4 regions of the Pantoea sp. SGAir0184 genome follow, and region 1 is predicted to be linked to each of the others. Evidence: riboswitches for the same ligand, from Rfam matches in the RefSeq annotation. Region 1 holds a riboswitch; each other region holds the start of a gene.

Region 1 (3,439 bases):
GACACGGAGGCCAGCACGCCATAGGTTGATGCCACACAGTTACAGCCGGCTTCAATCGCCAGCTCGACGATATTCTTCGGGTCGAAATAGGCCGGATTGGCAGCGAACGAGGCGCCGGCAGAGTGTTCGACGCCCTGATCCACCGGCAGAATCGACAGATAGCCGGTACCCGCCAGACGGCCGGTGTTGTAGAGCGTCTGCATATTGCGCAGTACCGCAGGAGAACGATTGTTATCAATCATCACGCGATCGACATAATCCGCGCCCGGCAAATAAAGGCTGTCCGCTGGAATGGTCATGCAGCGATGTTGAAGAAGCGTATCCGCCTCTTTACCCAATAACTGTACGATGTCCGTCATGTTCGCTCCTGATAAATGGCTGGAAAAGAACCGGCACCTGCCGATTCGCCCCCACAGCCTGGACCGAAACGCGCCAGGCTGGCAAATTGCTGACTCCATTTTTCAGACGGATACGCAGTGAAAAAACGGCAATCTGGCGTTACGCCCTACCACCACTGATGGAAATGATGCACCGGCCCAATGCCGTGGCCGACCTCAAGCGAATCGGCGTGCAGCAGCGCCTGCTGCAGCCAGGCCTTGGCCTCCGCTACGGTGCCCGCCCAGTCCGCATGGCGCGGTCGCAATGCCGCCAGCGCCGCCGACAGCGTGCAGCCGGTGCCGTGCGTATGACGGGTGTTAACGCGCGGCGCGGTAAAGCGCTGGCGGCCGGCGCGGGTGATCAGCCAGTCCGGGCTTTCCGCATCGCTGAGATGACCGCCCTTCATCAGCACCGCTTCGCAGCCCAGTTCCAGCAGCGCATCGCCCTGCTGCAGCATACTCGCCTCGTCCTGCGCCATGCGGCAACCCAGCAGCGCCGCGGCTTCCGGCAGGTTGGGCGTGATCAGCGATACCTGCGGCAGCAGCCGTTCACGAATGCTGGCTACCGCATCGGGCGACAGCAGCGCATCGCCGCTTTTGGCAATCATCACCGTATCCAGCACCACAAACGGCAGGCTGGCGCGTTTCAGCTTCTCTGCCACCACCTCGACGATCGCCGTCTCCGCCAGCATACCGATTTTCGCGGCGTCAATGCGCACGTCGTTCAGCACCGAGTCGAGCTGCGCCGCAACAAATGCCGGTTCGATGCGATACACCGACTGCACGCCGCGGGTGTTCTGTGCCACCAGCGCGGTAATCACGCTGGTGCCGTACGCGCCGAGCGCGGAAAAGGCTTTCAGATCCGCCTGGATACCCGCGCCACCGCTGGGATCGGTGCCGGCAATGGTCAATGCATTGATGCGTTTCATGCCGCCACCTCCAGCGTCCACAGCGCATCGAGAAAAGCGGCGACGAAGCTGCCCGGCCCTGCCACGCTGCGCGCGGCCTGCTCACCGGCCAGCGACATCAAGCGGCAGGCCGCTGCCACGTGCTGGATACGCTCGCCCGGCAGGCTGCTGCACGCCGCGACTACGGCGGATAGCGCACAACCGGTGCCGACCACGCGCGTCATCAGCGGGCTGCCGCCGGGAATCGCCAGCGTATGGCGGCCATCGGTGACGTAATCGACTTCGCCGGTTACCGCAACGATAGTCGTGCAGCGTTGCGCCAGCTGCTGCGCGGCGTTCAGTGCGGCATCGGCCTGATGCACGCTATCCACACCGCGTCCGCCCGTGGCCTGGTGGGCTAAGGCGAGAATCTCTGAAGCGTTGCCGCGAATGGCCGCCGGTCGCAGGCTCAGCAGCTGCTGACAGAATTCCGTACGCAGGGTTAGCGCGCCTACCGCCACCGGATCGAGCGTCCACGGTGTGCCGGCCTGGTTAGCGGCCTGTACCGCCGCCAGCATCGCATCGCGGCGCTCACGGGTTAACGTACCGACGTTGATCAGCAGCGCATCGGCAAAACCGGCAAACTGCGCCGCTTCATCGCCATCAATCACCATCGCGGGCGAAGCCTGCAGTGCCAGCAGCACGTTGGCGGTAAAAGTTTGCACCACGTCGTTGGTCATACAGTGCACCAGCGGTGCCTGCTGCCGCAGCAGTTGCAGAGAGTGCGCGAGTTGCGCCGGGGAAAGAGGGTCAGGCTGTGTCATAAGGCTCCCAACCGGCAATCAGGAAGGCGAATGCGGTCAGGCATCTGACTTCCCTACGCTGGCATTATCCAGATCAGGTATTACGGGTATTTCTCAGCCTTCACAAAGAAGGGCACCCCGAGTCATGCACGTCCGTGTCAGACGTGCCTTCACAGCATAAAGGGTCAGCTTAAAGTTGTAAATCCTGCGGCAGGGGCACTTTTTTTTGCCGGACAACGATAAGCAAAAATACGTGCGCCATCAATTTTCATAATTTTTTGATCATCAGGAAAATATAAACAATTCGACGGAGATCAATTTTCCCAAAAGCCCTAAAATTCATCAGGATAGTTAATTTAATCTGCCGGGGCAGTATGCGGGAAATAAACAAAAGAAAGCGCGCAACTTGATTAATATCAAACCGGCCGGCGGCGTAACACGGCCTAATTCCCTTCCGGATTTGAAGACCGCTGTTTCACCTTCACCCGGAATCGCTAATGACTTTATTCAGTTTTCTTCCGCACGCGCACCACTGGCACAATATCACCATTTCCCGTCAAGGCGCCGTTGCCCCCGGCGGCCGTTACCGGTACTCCACGTACCTCGAAGCCGAATGCAAACGCTGCGGCGAGCGCATCCATAAAATTTATTATCGCGATATCAGCGATGAACAGGCGCGTCGCTGGCTGGGTTAAAAAAAAGCCCCGCAACACAGGTTGCAGGGCGCTTGCGTGGCTATCGCAAAACTTATTCAGCCGGTTTGGTGCGGATCAGGTAATCAAACGCGCTCAGTGACGCTTTAGCCCCTTCCCCGCTGGCAATGATGATCTGCTTGTACGGCACCGTGGTGCAGTCGCCGGCGGCAAATACGCCTTTCAGGCTGGTTTCGCCTTTGGCGTCGATCAGAATCTCGCCCATGCGGTTGCGCTCTACCGCGCCTTCCAGCCAGTTAGTGTTGGGCAGCAGACCAATCTGAACGAAGATACCGCTCAGCGCCAGTTCGTGGCTGGTCTGGTTATTGCGGTCGATGTAGGTCAGACCGGTAACTTTACTGCCGTCGCCTTTCACTTCGGTGGTCTGCGCGTTCAGGATCACATCGACGTTTTTCAGGCTGCGCAGTTTATCCTGCAGCACTTTATCGGCGCGCATTTCGCTGGCGAACTCCAGCAGCGTAACGTGCTCGACAATACCGGCCAGATCGATGGCCGCTTCAACGCCGGAGTTACCGCCGCCGATCACCGCCGTGCGTTTGCCTTTAAACAGCGGGCCGTCACAGTGCGGGCAGTAGGTAACACCTTTGGTGCGATACTGCTCTTCGCCTGGAACGCCCATGTTGCGCCAGCGTGCGCCGGTAGCAATGATGATGCTGCGT
Region 2 (3,439 bases), on a different contig from region 1:
GCTGCTGCAAAGCCTGCTGCGCCGCCACAGCTTTGCTGCGACCCACATCCTGCAGGGTGAACAGCGTCTGGCGATGCAGGTTATGCAGCGCGACCTGATCATCATCGTACAGGCACAGCTGACCGACGCCCGCGCCCGTCAGCTGAGGCAGCAGCGTGGCGGCCAGCCCACCGGCACCGGCTACCAGCACGCGGGCGCGAGCCAGTTTCTGCTGCCCGACGACGCCAATTTCCGGCAGCATCATCTGGCGTTGGTAGCGTTCCATTGCGCGCTCCTTAGTTCAGGTTAGCGAGGCCGAAGATCGGCGTTGAGGCCACGGCCATATCACGCTTCTCCATCAGCCCGGCATCGCGCGCGCCCTGCCCGGCGGCGATCGCCTGGCTGAACGCGCGCGCCATCGCCACCGGATCGCCCGCTTTCGCCACGGCGGTATTGAGCAGGATGGCATCGAAGCCCATCTCCATAGCCTGCGCTGCCTGTGACGGTGCGCCGATGCCGGCATCAATGATCAGTGGAATATCGCTGAACCAGGCTCGCATCGCCCGCAGCCCGTCAATATTTCGCAGTCCCTGGCCGGAGCCGATGGGCGCGCCCCACGGCATCAGCAGTTCACAGCCGGCGGCCAGCAGTTTTTCACCGACAATCAGATCCTCCGTGGTGTAGGGAAACACCTGGAAGCCGTCGGCGCACAGAATGCGTGCCGCTTCGACCAGCGCGAACGGATCGGGCTGCAGCGTGTCGGCATGACCAATCACTTCCAGCTTGATCCACGGCGTGTTAAACAACTCGCGCGCCATGTGCGCGGTGGTGACGGCCTCTTTGACCGTGTGGCAGCCAGCGGTATTGGGCAGCACGCGCACATTCAGGCCCGTCAGCAGCTCGCGAAAAGCCGCGCCCGCCGTGCCTTCGCGGCGCAGGCTGACAGTGATAATTTCACTGCCGGATGCGGCGATCGCCTGCTGCAAAATCGCCGGTGAAGGGTAGCCTGCGGTGCCGAGCAGCAAGCGTGACTGCGGTGTAAAATCGTAAAACATCGCTCAGCCTCCCTGCATCGGTGACAGGACTTCCAGCTGCCAGCCTTCCTGCAACTGCAGGCTGGCATACTGACTTTTCGGCACAAAATCGCCATTGCAGGCGGTGGCAACACAGACCGCATCGATTTGCTGTTCGATCAGCAATTCGCTGAGGCTGCTGGCCTCAGTGCTGATGGTGCGGCCGTTAAGCTGAATATTCATGGCTAACCTCCCCGGACAGGCGCTGCATCAGCTGTTCTGCCATCATTGGTGCCAGCAGAAAACCGTGACGATACATGCCGTTAAGATAAAAAATACCGTTGTGATAGTGGATTTCCGGCAGATTAGCCGGCCATGCCGGACGCAGACCGCTGCCGCTTTCGTTGACGCGCGCTTCCGCCAGCGCCGGGTGCAGGGTGTAGGCCGCGCTGAGCAGTTCCATCATGGCGCGCGCGCTGATAGCGCTGGCATCGTCGCTTTCGATCATGGTGGCGCCGAGCATGAAGTGGCCGTCGCGACGCGGCACCAGATAACAGGGAAAACGCGGATGGAGCAGACGAATCGGCCGGGAAAATGACACCTCATGACTCTGCAGGATCAGCATTTCCCCACGCACCGCGCGCAGGCCGGAGAGCTGCGCTCTGGCATGGATACCGCGACAGTCGATGATCCGGCCCGATGGCTGGCGCGCATCAAAGCGGACGCCGCGCTGCAGCAGTTTGTCACGCAGTTCAGCCAGCGCACGGCGCGGATCGAGATGTGCTTCGCGCGGGAAAAACAGTCCGCGCGCAAACCGGTTTTCCAGCGCCGGTTCAAGCGACGCCGGATCAACCCATTGATGCGCCGTCGTCATGCGCGCGAAGCGGTTTAACTCCGGGTTATCACGCGGCGGTGCCAGCACTAACGTACCCTGATGCACCACGCTGCTGACGCGCGTTTGCCACCATGCCGCAGCATGCTGGCCGAGGGTAATTACGTCGGCTGGCGCGCTTTCAGCTTCACACCACGGCGCCAGCATGCCACCGGCAAACCACGAGGCAGGCTGACGCGCTTCATCATCAATGACCTCGACGGTTTCGCCGCGCTCAGCCAGTAGCGTGGCAACACAAAGCCCGGACACGCCGCTACCGAGCACGCTCCAGCGGCTCATGAATCACGTTCCGGTAAATAATCTGGGAAATTCACATCGGCCTCTCAGTGATAACTGAGACCCGCAGATACAGGTGAAGGGAATCGACGCCAGCGATCGGGCTCGCCTTTGCGCCAGACGGCTTTGCACATGAGCCGTCAGTCTTCCTACGCCAGTATCAACTGGGTCAGGTTCAAAGGGTCGCTAAGCCGCGCAGTGCGCTATTAGCCTCTCAGTCTCTCAGGCGAGACTCCCCCGACGCGTCTATTTGTATTGCAGGCGCTGGCTGGCGTCAAGCAGCACGTTAACTGCGCTGCCCGCGTTGTGGATCAAAATTGCAACATATGGTATACCAGACGGATAGCGGGCAGATGATAAAAAAGACTTTTTTATTATTCACTTATAAATTTTTCAGCTAATCATGGAAGCATTATGAATAAGTTTCGTGTGGCTTTTATTAAAGCAGGATGGCATCAGGCGATCGTGAACAACGCGCTGGTGGGATTTGAGCAGGAACTGACCGAACAAGGCGTCGAAAATACATTAAAAAGCTATGACGTACCCGGCGCGTTTGAAATGCCGCTGCTGGCTAAACGCCTGGCCGAAACCGGCAAATTTGATGCGATTGTCTGCGCCGCGCTGGTGGTCGACGGTGGCATCTATCGCCATGACTTTGTCGCGCAGGCCGTCGTCGATGGCCTGATGAATGTACAGCTCGCCACCAATGTTCCGGTGTTTTCGGTATCACTCACTCCGCACAATTTTCAGCCGGTCGATGCGATTGAAGCGTTTTATACCGAACATTTTATTAAAAAAGGCAAAGAAGCCGCACGCGCCGCTCTGATGATTCATCAGCTACAGATCGATTAATATTTTTTAAGCGGTAGCGGTAATAATTGATGGCCGGATTAAATAAAGAAATTTCTGGCCGATGAATATTTCAACGCGGGGCTATTGACGGCAGGTTATGAAGTGAAATGATTTCGCCAGCATTCCGGCTGGCGAAATCCTGAGTAGCGGTGGAATTAACGGCTGACTTCGTGACCAATCAGGCCGCCGATAGCCGCGCCGCCGAGGGTACCGAAGGTGCTGCCGCCGGTCAGAACGGCGCCGCCTACCGCACCTACACCAGCGCCAATGGCGGTGTTGCGGCCACGATGAGACATGCCACAAGCCGTTACAGAAAAGGCTAAAACCAATACCACTGCGATATTAAAGCTGCGTTTTAAAACCATCAAAATCCTCATTACCATTAATTCTAATGGAATGTAATAGTGTTAACTTTGTTTGTTGTTTA
Region 3 (3,439 bases), 1.9 Mb from region 1:
GCCCGTCAGCCCATTGGCACCGGTCCGTACAGCGTGGTGCGCAATCAGCAAACCCAGCTGAAAATCGCCGCGTTTGATGACTACTTCGGCTACCGCGCGCTGATTGATGATGTCTCGATCTGGGTGCTGCCGGAGATCAGCGATGAGCTGGTCTACGCCGGTGTAAAACTGGAAGGCGAAAACGACGACGAAAAATCGGAAGAGAGTCGCCTCGAAGAGGGCTGCTATTTTCTTTTGTTCGATCAGCGCTCTGAACGCGGGCGCGATGCCGGTTTCCGCCGCTGGGTGAGCGATCTGCTTAACCCTATCGCGCTGCTCAATCATGCCGGCGTCGGCTATCAGCGATACTGGTTCCCGGCTTATGGCCTGCTGCCGCGCTGGCACCATCGGCGCGATATCACCCCAGCCCACAAGCCCGACGGCGTGACCCAGCTGACGCTCAGCTGGTACAGCCACCACGTCGAACACGAGGGCATCGCCAATGCGCTGCGGCCACTGCTGGCGCAGCAGGGCGTTGAGCTGATTACCCGTGAAGTGAGCTACGAAAGCTGGTTCGACGGCGCGGGCGAGAGTGACATCTGGCTGGGCAGCGTCAACTTTACCCTGCCGCTCGACTACGCCCTGTTCGCTCAGCTCTACGAGCTACCGCTGATGCATCACTGTATCCCGCTCGACTGGCAGGCCGACGCCGCGCGCTGGCGAGAGAAAGCGCTGCCGCTGGCGGAGTGGAGCAAACAGCTGGTAAACAGCGACTATCTGCATCCGCTGTTTCATCACTGGCTGCTGCTGGAGGGCCAGCGCAGCATGCGTGGCGTGCGGCTGAACACGCTCGGCTGGTTTGACTTCAAGTCTGCCTGGTTCGCCCCGCCGGAGCTGTAAAAAGGGCAGCATCGGACAACACGACCGGCAGGTGAACCTTTCGCGTTGTCCTGTAAATGTCTAGAATATGTCGTTCTCAACGGGGTGCCGGTTAACTGGCTGAGAGAGACCCGTCGAACCTGATCCGGCTCGTACCGGCGTAGGGATTTGAGATGCTCCGCCCTCAGATCCTTTGCGACGCAACCTTACCTTCTCCTTAAGGAACGCAAAGTGTTAAATAAAGTTCTGCCCCTGTTGCTGCTGATCGCTGCGCCAGCTCTGGCGGCCAAACCCGTCCTCACCGTGTATACCTACGACTCGTTCGCCGCCGACTGGGGCCCCGGTCCGGCAGTGAAAAAAGCCTTTGAGGCCCGCTGCGGCTGTGAGCTGAACTATGTGGCGCTGGAGGATGGCGTATCGCTGCTTAATCGCCTGCGTATGGAAGGAAAGAACAGCAAGGCCGACGTGGTACTGGGGCTGGACAATAACCTGATTCAGGCGGCGGAAAAAACCGGCCTGTTCAGCAAAAGCACGGTGGATACCCGCGGGCTACAACTGCCGGACGGCTGGAACAATGACACTTTTATCCCGTTTGATTACGGCTACTTCGCGTTCGTTTATGACAAAAACAAGCTGAAGAATCCGCCGCACAGCCTGAAGGAGCTGGTCGAAAGCCCGAAAAAATGGCGGGTGATTTATGAAGATCCGCGCACCAGCACGCCGGGACTCGGTCTGCTGCTGTGGATGCAGAAAGTGTACGGCGATGACGCGCCGGCGGCCTGGCAGAAGCTGGCCAGCAAAACCGTGACCGTCACCAAAGGCTGGAGCGAAGCTTATGGTCTGTTCCTCAAAGGCGAAAGCGATCTGGTACTGAGCTACACCACCTCGCCGGCTTATCACCTTATTGAAGAAAAAAAGGATAACTACGCCGCCGCGCCGTTCAGCGAAGGTCACTATCTGCAGGTAGAAGTGGGCGCGCAGCTCGCCAGCAGCAAACAGCCGCAGCTGGCGCAGCAATTCATGCAGTTTATGGTGTCGCCAGCGTTTCAGAGCACCATTCCCACCGGCAACTGGATGTATCCGGTGATCAAAAGCGATTTACCCGCCGGTTATCAGGCGTTACCGGTGCCCGCGAATGCGCTGCAATACACCCCGACAGAGGTGGCCGACCATCGCGCGGCGTGGATTAGCGCGTGGCAGCGCGCCGTCAGCCGCTGATGCCCGGCTGGCTGCTGCCCGGAGCGCTTAGCGCACTGCTATTGTGTGCGGTCGCGCTGCTGGCGCTCGGTGCCCTGCTGCTCGCCGCGCCGGCCACCGACTGGCGCGCGCTGCTCAGCGATAGCTATCTGCACCATGTGCTGGCGTTCTCCTTTGAACAGGCGCTGCTGTCAGCGCTGCTTTCGGTGCTGCCAGCCATTCTGCTGGCCCGCGCGCTCTATCGCCGCCGTTTTACCGGCCGCACCCTGCTGCTGCGCCTGTGCGCCATGACGCTGGTGCTGCCGGTGCTGGTCGCCGTATTCGGTCTGCTGAGCGTCTATGGGCGCAGCGGCTGGCTGGCGCAGCTGTGCGCTGCCGTCGGTATCGACTATCACTTCTCGCCTTACGGCCTGCAGGGCATTTTGCTGGCGCACGTGTTCTTTAATCTGCCGCTGGCGACGCGCATGCTGCTGCAGGCGCTGGAGAGCATTCCCGGCGAGCAGCGCCAGCTGGCGGCGCAGCTCGGTCTGCGCGGCTGGTCGCTGTTTCGCCTGCTGGAGTGGCCGTGGCTGCGGCGTCCGCTGCTGCCAACGGCGGCGCTGATCTTTATGCTGTGCTTCGCCAGTTTTGCCACCGTGCTGGCACTGGGTGGCGGTCCGCAGGCTACCACGCTGGAGCTGGCCATTTATCAGGCACTTAGCTTTGATTACGATCCCGGCCGCGCCGCGCTGCTGGCATTGTTGCAGCTTGGCTGCTGTCTGCTGCTGGTGCTGCTCAGTCAGCGCTTCAGTAAAGCGATTCCGGCCGGTAGCCAGACGGTGCGCGGCTGGCGCGATCCGCAGGATTCCTGGCGCGCACGCGTCGCGGATACGCTGCTGATTACGCTGGCGCTGCTGTTACTGCTGCCACCGCTGGCGGCGGTGCTGGTCGACGGCTTACGCGGCGGCATTGCCGGCGCGCTGCAACAGCCCGCGCTGTGGCAGGCGACGTGGACGTCGCTGCGCATCGCACTCGGTGCCGGTGTGCTGTGCGTGCTGCTGACCATGATGCTGCTGTGGAGCAGCCGCGAACTGCGTCAGCGCCAGCATCGCTGTGCCGCGCAGGCGATGGAACTGAGCGGGATGCTGATTCTGGCAATGCCGGGCATTGTGCTGGCGAGTGGGTTCTTCCTGCTGTTCAACGCCACCGTTGGCCTGCCGCAGCGCGCCGATGCGCTGGTGATCTTCACCAACGCGCTGATCGCCATCCCCTACGCGATGAAAGTGCTGGAAAATCCGATGCGCGACCTCAGCGCGCGCTACGCTCAGCTGTGCGCCTCGCTGGGTATTAGCGGGTTTACTCGCCTGCGGCTGATTGAACTGCGGGCGCTGAAACGTCCGCTGGC
Region 4 (3,439 bases), 1.9 Mb from region 1:
TTACCCGCACGTTGCTCTCTTCCATCACCTCACGGGCCACCGCCTGCTCCAGCGTTTCGCCGACTTCAACAAAACCGGCCAGCACGGTGTAGATGCTGTTGCGATGGCGCGCATGGTTTGCCAGCAGGATCTCCTCACCGCGACGAATCGCCACAATGATGCAGGGGGCGATTTGCGGGTAGTAGCGCTCGCGGCAGTGGCTGCACAGGCAGGCAAATTCGCGCTTGCTGTGCTGCATCTCATGACCGCAATAGCCGCACCAGCGATGCGAACGGTAGAACTCTGCCAGCTGCACGCCGCGCCCGGCGAGCTGAAACAGACCGACATCTTCGTCAATCAGCTGGCGCACCGAGGCCATATTGTCCGGACGCGCTTCGCATACCAGCCAGACGTTTTCGCCCTGCCACTCGCCAATCACTCTGCCGCTGCTGCCGGTCAGGCCAAACTCGCCGGATAAGCCATGCGGCAACTCGCCTTGCGGCAACCAAAGTTTCTGCGCAGAGCTGACAATCCACCAGCCAGCGTCTACGCTTGAGATCTCACGTTGCATCTTAATCGTTGTCCTTAGCGTCAAATGGCACGCTGAAATCCTGATGTTAAGTGTGTAATAAACAACTATAACTCACCTGGAGCCCCGTATGCTTACCCAGTTAGATAACCTGACCGAGCGTGTAGGTGGCGGTAATGAATTAGTCGACTCATGGTTGCGCGCCCGTCGACAGCTGCTCGTCACCTATTACGAGTTAATTGGCATGAAGCCGAACAAAGAAGCGCTGACCGCGCTGGATGAACAGGCGCTGGATGCGTTTTGCCATCGTCTGGTGGACTATCTCTCTACCGGCCACTTCAGCGTTTACGAGCGCATCATCAGCGAGATGTCCGGCGACAGCCCGATGATTGCGGCGGCGCAGATCTATCCGGCGCTGGAAGGCAATACTGAACGTCTGATGCAACTGTATGACAGCCATCTGCAACAGGCCATTAATGACGACAACTGCGTGGATTTCCAGCAGGCGCTGTCAGAAGTGGGCGAAGCGCTGGAGTCACGCTTTACGCTGGAAGACAAACTGATTCAGCTCGCCTGGGATAACCAGCTGGCGCGCCCGCCGGTGGCCAATGACAGCACCATTGCTCGTCCGGCCTGAACCGCTGCAGTTGTAAAAGACTTGTTATTCAGGAAAAGCCCTTTTATGCTGAATGGGCTTTTTTATTGTCTTTTTTAACGACAATACACAATCAAACTTTGCGATATAAGCGCAGCGTGCAACAGTCAGTAAAGTCGCTTATCGCGTAAAACGTAAACTTGTCGGAGTGCCCTTAGGGGCTGAGACCGTTAATTCGGGATCCGCGGAACCTGATCAGGTTAGTACCTGCGAAGGGAACAAGAGTAGATGTGATCAGCACGGTGCAGTCAGGCGCCCGCACCGTTTCTGTTACTCCTTCCGGACTCCGGACAAGCAGCTTCCCCTTGTTTTCAGGAAACTTGCTATGTCTGATGCTAAAACCTCACGTCGTGAACAACGCGCGCAGGCGCAAAAATTTATCGATTCGCTCCAGGGAACCGCCTTCCCTAACTCCAAACGTATCTGGATCAGCGGCAGCCGCGCGGATATCCGCGTCCCGATGCGCGAAATTCAGCTCAGCCCGACGCACACCGGCGGCAGCAAAGATCATCCGCAATACGCAGAAAATGAACCGATACCGGTGTATGACACTGCCGGTGCCTATGGCGATCCCCACGCGACCATTAATGTGCATCAGGGTCTGGCAAAATTACGCGCCGGCTGGATTGCCGAACGCAACGACAGCGAAACCATCAGCGCACTCAGCTCAAGCTACAGTCAGCAGCGGCTGGCAGATGACGGGCTGGATCATCTGCGTTTTGAACACCTGCCGCTGCCGCGCCGTGCCAAAGCGGGTCGCCGCGTCACGCAGCTGCATTATGCGCGTCAGGGCATCATCACGCCGGAGATGGAGTTTATCGCGCTGCGCGAAAACATGGGACGTGAGCGTATCCGCAGTGCAACGCTGTTGCAGCAGCACGCCGGCCACGGCTTTGGTGCGCAGCTGCCAGAGAATATCAGCGCCGAATTCGTACGCGCCGAAGTGGCCAGCGGCCGCGCCATCATTCCTGCCAACATCAATCACCCCGAATCGGAGCCGATGATCATCGGCCGCAATTTTCTGGTGAAGGTCAACGCCAACATCGGCAACTCGGCGGTAAGTTCGTCGATTGAAGAGGAAGTGGAAAAACTGGTGTGGGCCACGCGCTGGGGGGCAGATACCGTGATGGATCTGTCGACCGGCCGCTATATCCATGAAACGCGCGAGTGGATTTTGCGCAACAGTCCGGTGCCGATCGGCACGGTGCCAATCTATCAGGCGCTGGAAAAGGTCAACGGTATTGCAGAAGATCTTAACTGGGACATTTTCCGCGATACCCTGCTGGAACAGGCTGAGCAGGGCGTTGATTACTTCACCATTCACGCGGGCGTGCTGCTGCGCTATGTGCCGATGACCGCACAACGGCTGACCGGCATCGTGTCGCGCGGCGGCTCCATCATGGCGAAGTGGTGCCTGTCACATCATCAGGAAAACTTCCTCTACCAGCATTTCCGCGAAATCTGTGAAATCTGCGCCGCCTATGATGTCGCGCTGTCGCTCGGTGATGGTTTACGTCCCGGCTCGATTCAGGACGCCAACGACGAAGCCCAGTTTGCCGAACTGCGTACCTTAGGCGAGCTGACGCAAATCGCCTGGCAATATGATGTGCAGGTCATGATTGAAGGCCCCGGTCACGTGCCGATGCAGATGATCCGCCGCAATATGACCGAGCAGCTGGAACACTGCCATGAAGCGCCGTTTTATACGCTGGGCCCGCTGACGACCGATATCGCGCCGGGCTACGATCATTTCACCTCCGGGATTGGCGCCGCCATGATCGGCTGGTTTGGCTGCGCGATGCTGTGCTACGTCACGCCGAAAGAGCACCTTGGCCTGCCGAATAAAGAGGATGTTAAGCAGGGGCTGATTACCTACAAGATCGCCGCGCACGCTGCCGATCTGGCTAAAGGCCATCCCGGCGCGCAGATCCGCGACAACGCCATGTCGAAAGCTCGCTTTGAGTTCCGCTGGGAAGATCAGTTTAATCTGGCGCTCGACCCGCATACCGCGCGGGCCTATCACGACGAAACTCTGCCGCAGGAATCCGGCAAAGTGGCCCACTTCTGTTCCATGTGCGGCCCCAAATTCTGTTCAATGAAAATCACCCAGGAAGTGCGCGAATTTGCCGCCCGCCAGCAGGCGGAAGCCCAGCCGATAGCGCTGGGCATGGCGCAAATGTCCGATGCCTTCCGTAGCCGTGGCGGCGAGCTGTATCACGCCGCCGATGCCCTGAAAGAGGAAAAATGATGACTGAAGCCTTCCCTGCCACCGCGCC

Evidence for each region. A riboswitch is a leader RNA that binds a small molecule or an ion and turns the genes downstream of it on or off. The one in region 1 is predicted to bind thiamine pyrophosphate.
Region 2: another riboswitch for thiamine pyrophosphate. It lies ahead of C1N60_RS21940 (FAD-dependent oxidoreductase); the one in region 1 lies ahead of thiM (hydroxyethylthiazole kinase).
Region 3: another riboswitch for thiamine pyrophosphate. It lies ahead of thiB (thiamine ABC transporter substrate binding subunit); the one in region 1 lies ahead of thiM (hydroxyethylthiazole kinase).
Region 4: another riboswitch for thiamine pyrophosphate. It lies ahead of thiC (phosphomethylpyrimidine synthase ThiC); the one in region 1 lies ahead of thiM (hydroxyethylthiazole kinase).

Annotation. Positions count from the first base shown of each region.
Region 1 is NZ_CP028050.1:1,579,885-1,583,323, reverse strand. It holds gene fbaB (class I fructose-bisphosphate aldolase) at 1-359, opposite strand, end outside; gene thiD (bifunctional hydroxymethylpyrimidine kinase/phosphomethylpyrimidine kinase) at 506-1,306, opposite strand; gene thiM (hydroxyethylthiazole kinase) at 1,303-2,088, opposite strand; TPP riboswitch at 2,122-2,218, opposite strand; gene C1N60_RS07305 (hypothetical protein) at 2,565-2,762, shown strand; gene ahpF (alkyl hydroperoxide reductase subunit F) at 2,815-3,439, opposite strand, start outside.
Region 2 is NZ_CP028051.1:395,137-398,575, reverse strand. It holds gene C1N60_RS21955 (HesA/MoeB/ThiF family protein) at 1-265, opposite strand, end outside; gene C1N60_RS21950 (thiazole synthase) at 276-1,034, opposite strand; gene thiS (sulfur carrier protein ThiS) at 1,038-1,235, opposite strand; gene C1N60_RS21940 (FAD-dependent oxidoreductase) at 1,219-2,163, opposite strand; TPP riboswitch at 2,290-2,409, opposite strand; gene C1N60_RS21935 (6,7-dimethyl-8-ribityllumazine synthase) at 2,575-3,012, shown strand; gene C1N60_RS21930 (glycine zipper 2TM domain-containing protein) at 3,168-3,377, opposite strand.
Region 3 is NZ_CP028050.1:3,497,547-3,500,985, forward strand. It holds gene sgrR (HTH-type transcriptional regulator SgrR) at 1-879, shown strand, start outside; TPP riboswitch at 950-1,043, shown strand; gene thiB (thiamine ABC transporter substrate binding subunit) at 1,090-2,076, shown strand; gene thiP (thiamine/thiamine pyrophosphate ABC transporter permease ThiP) at 2,052-3,439, shown strand, end outside.
Region 4 is NZ_CP028050.1:3,921,698-3,925,136, forward strand. It holds gene nudC (NAD(+) diphosphatase) at 1-550, opposite strand, end outside; gene C1N60_RS18555 (Rsd/AlgQ family anti-sigma factor) at 639-1,145, shown strand; TPP riboswitch at 1,298-1,398, shown strand; gene thiC (phosphomethylpyrimidine synthase ThiC) at 1,489-3,411, shown strand; gene thiE (thiamine phosphate synthase) at 3,411-3,439, shown strand, end outside.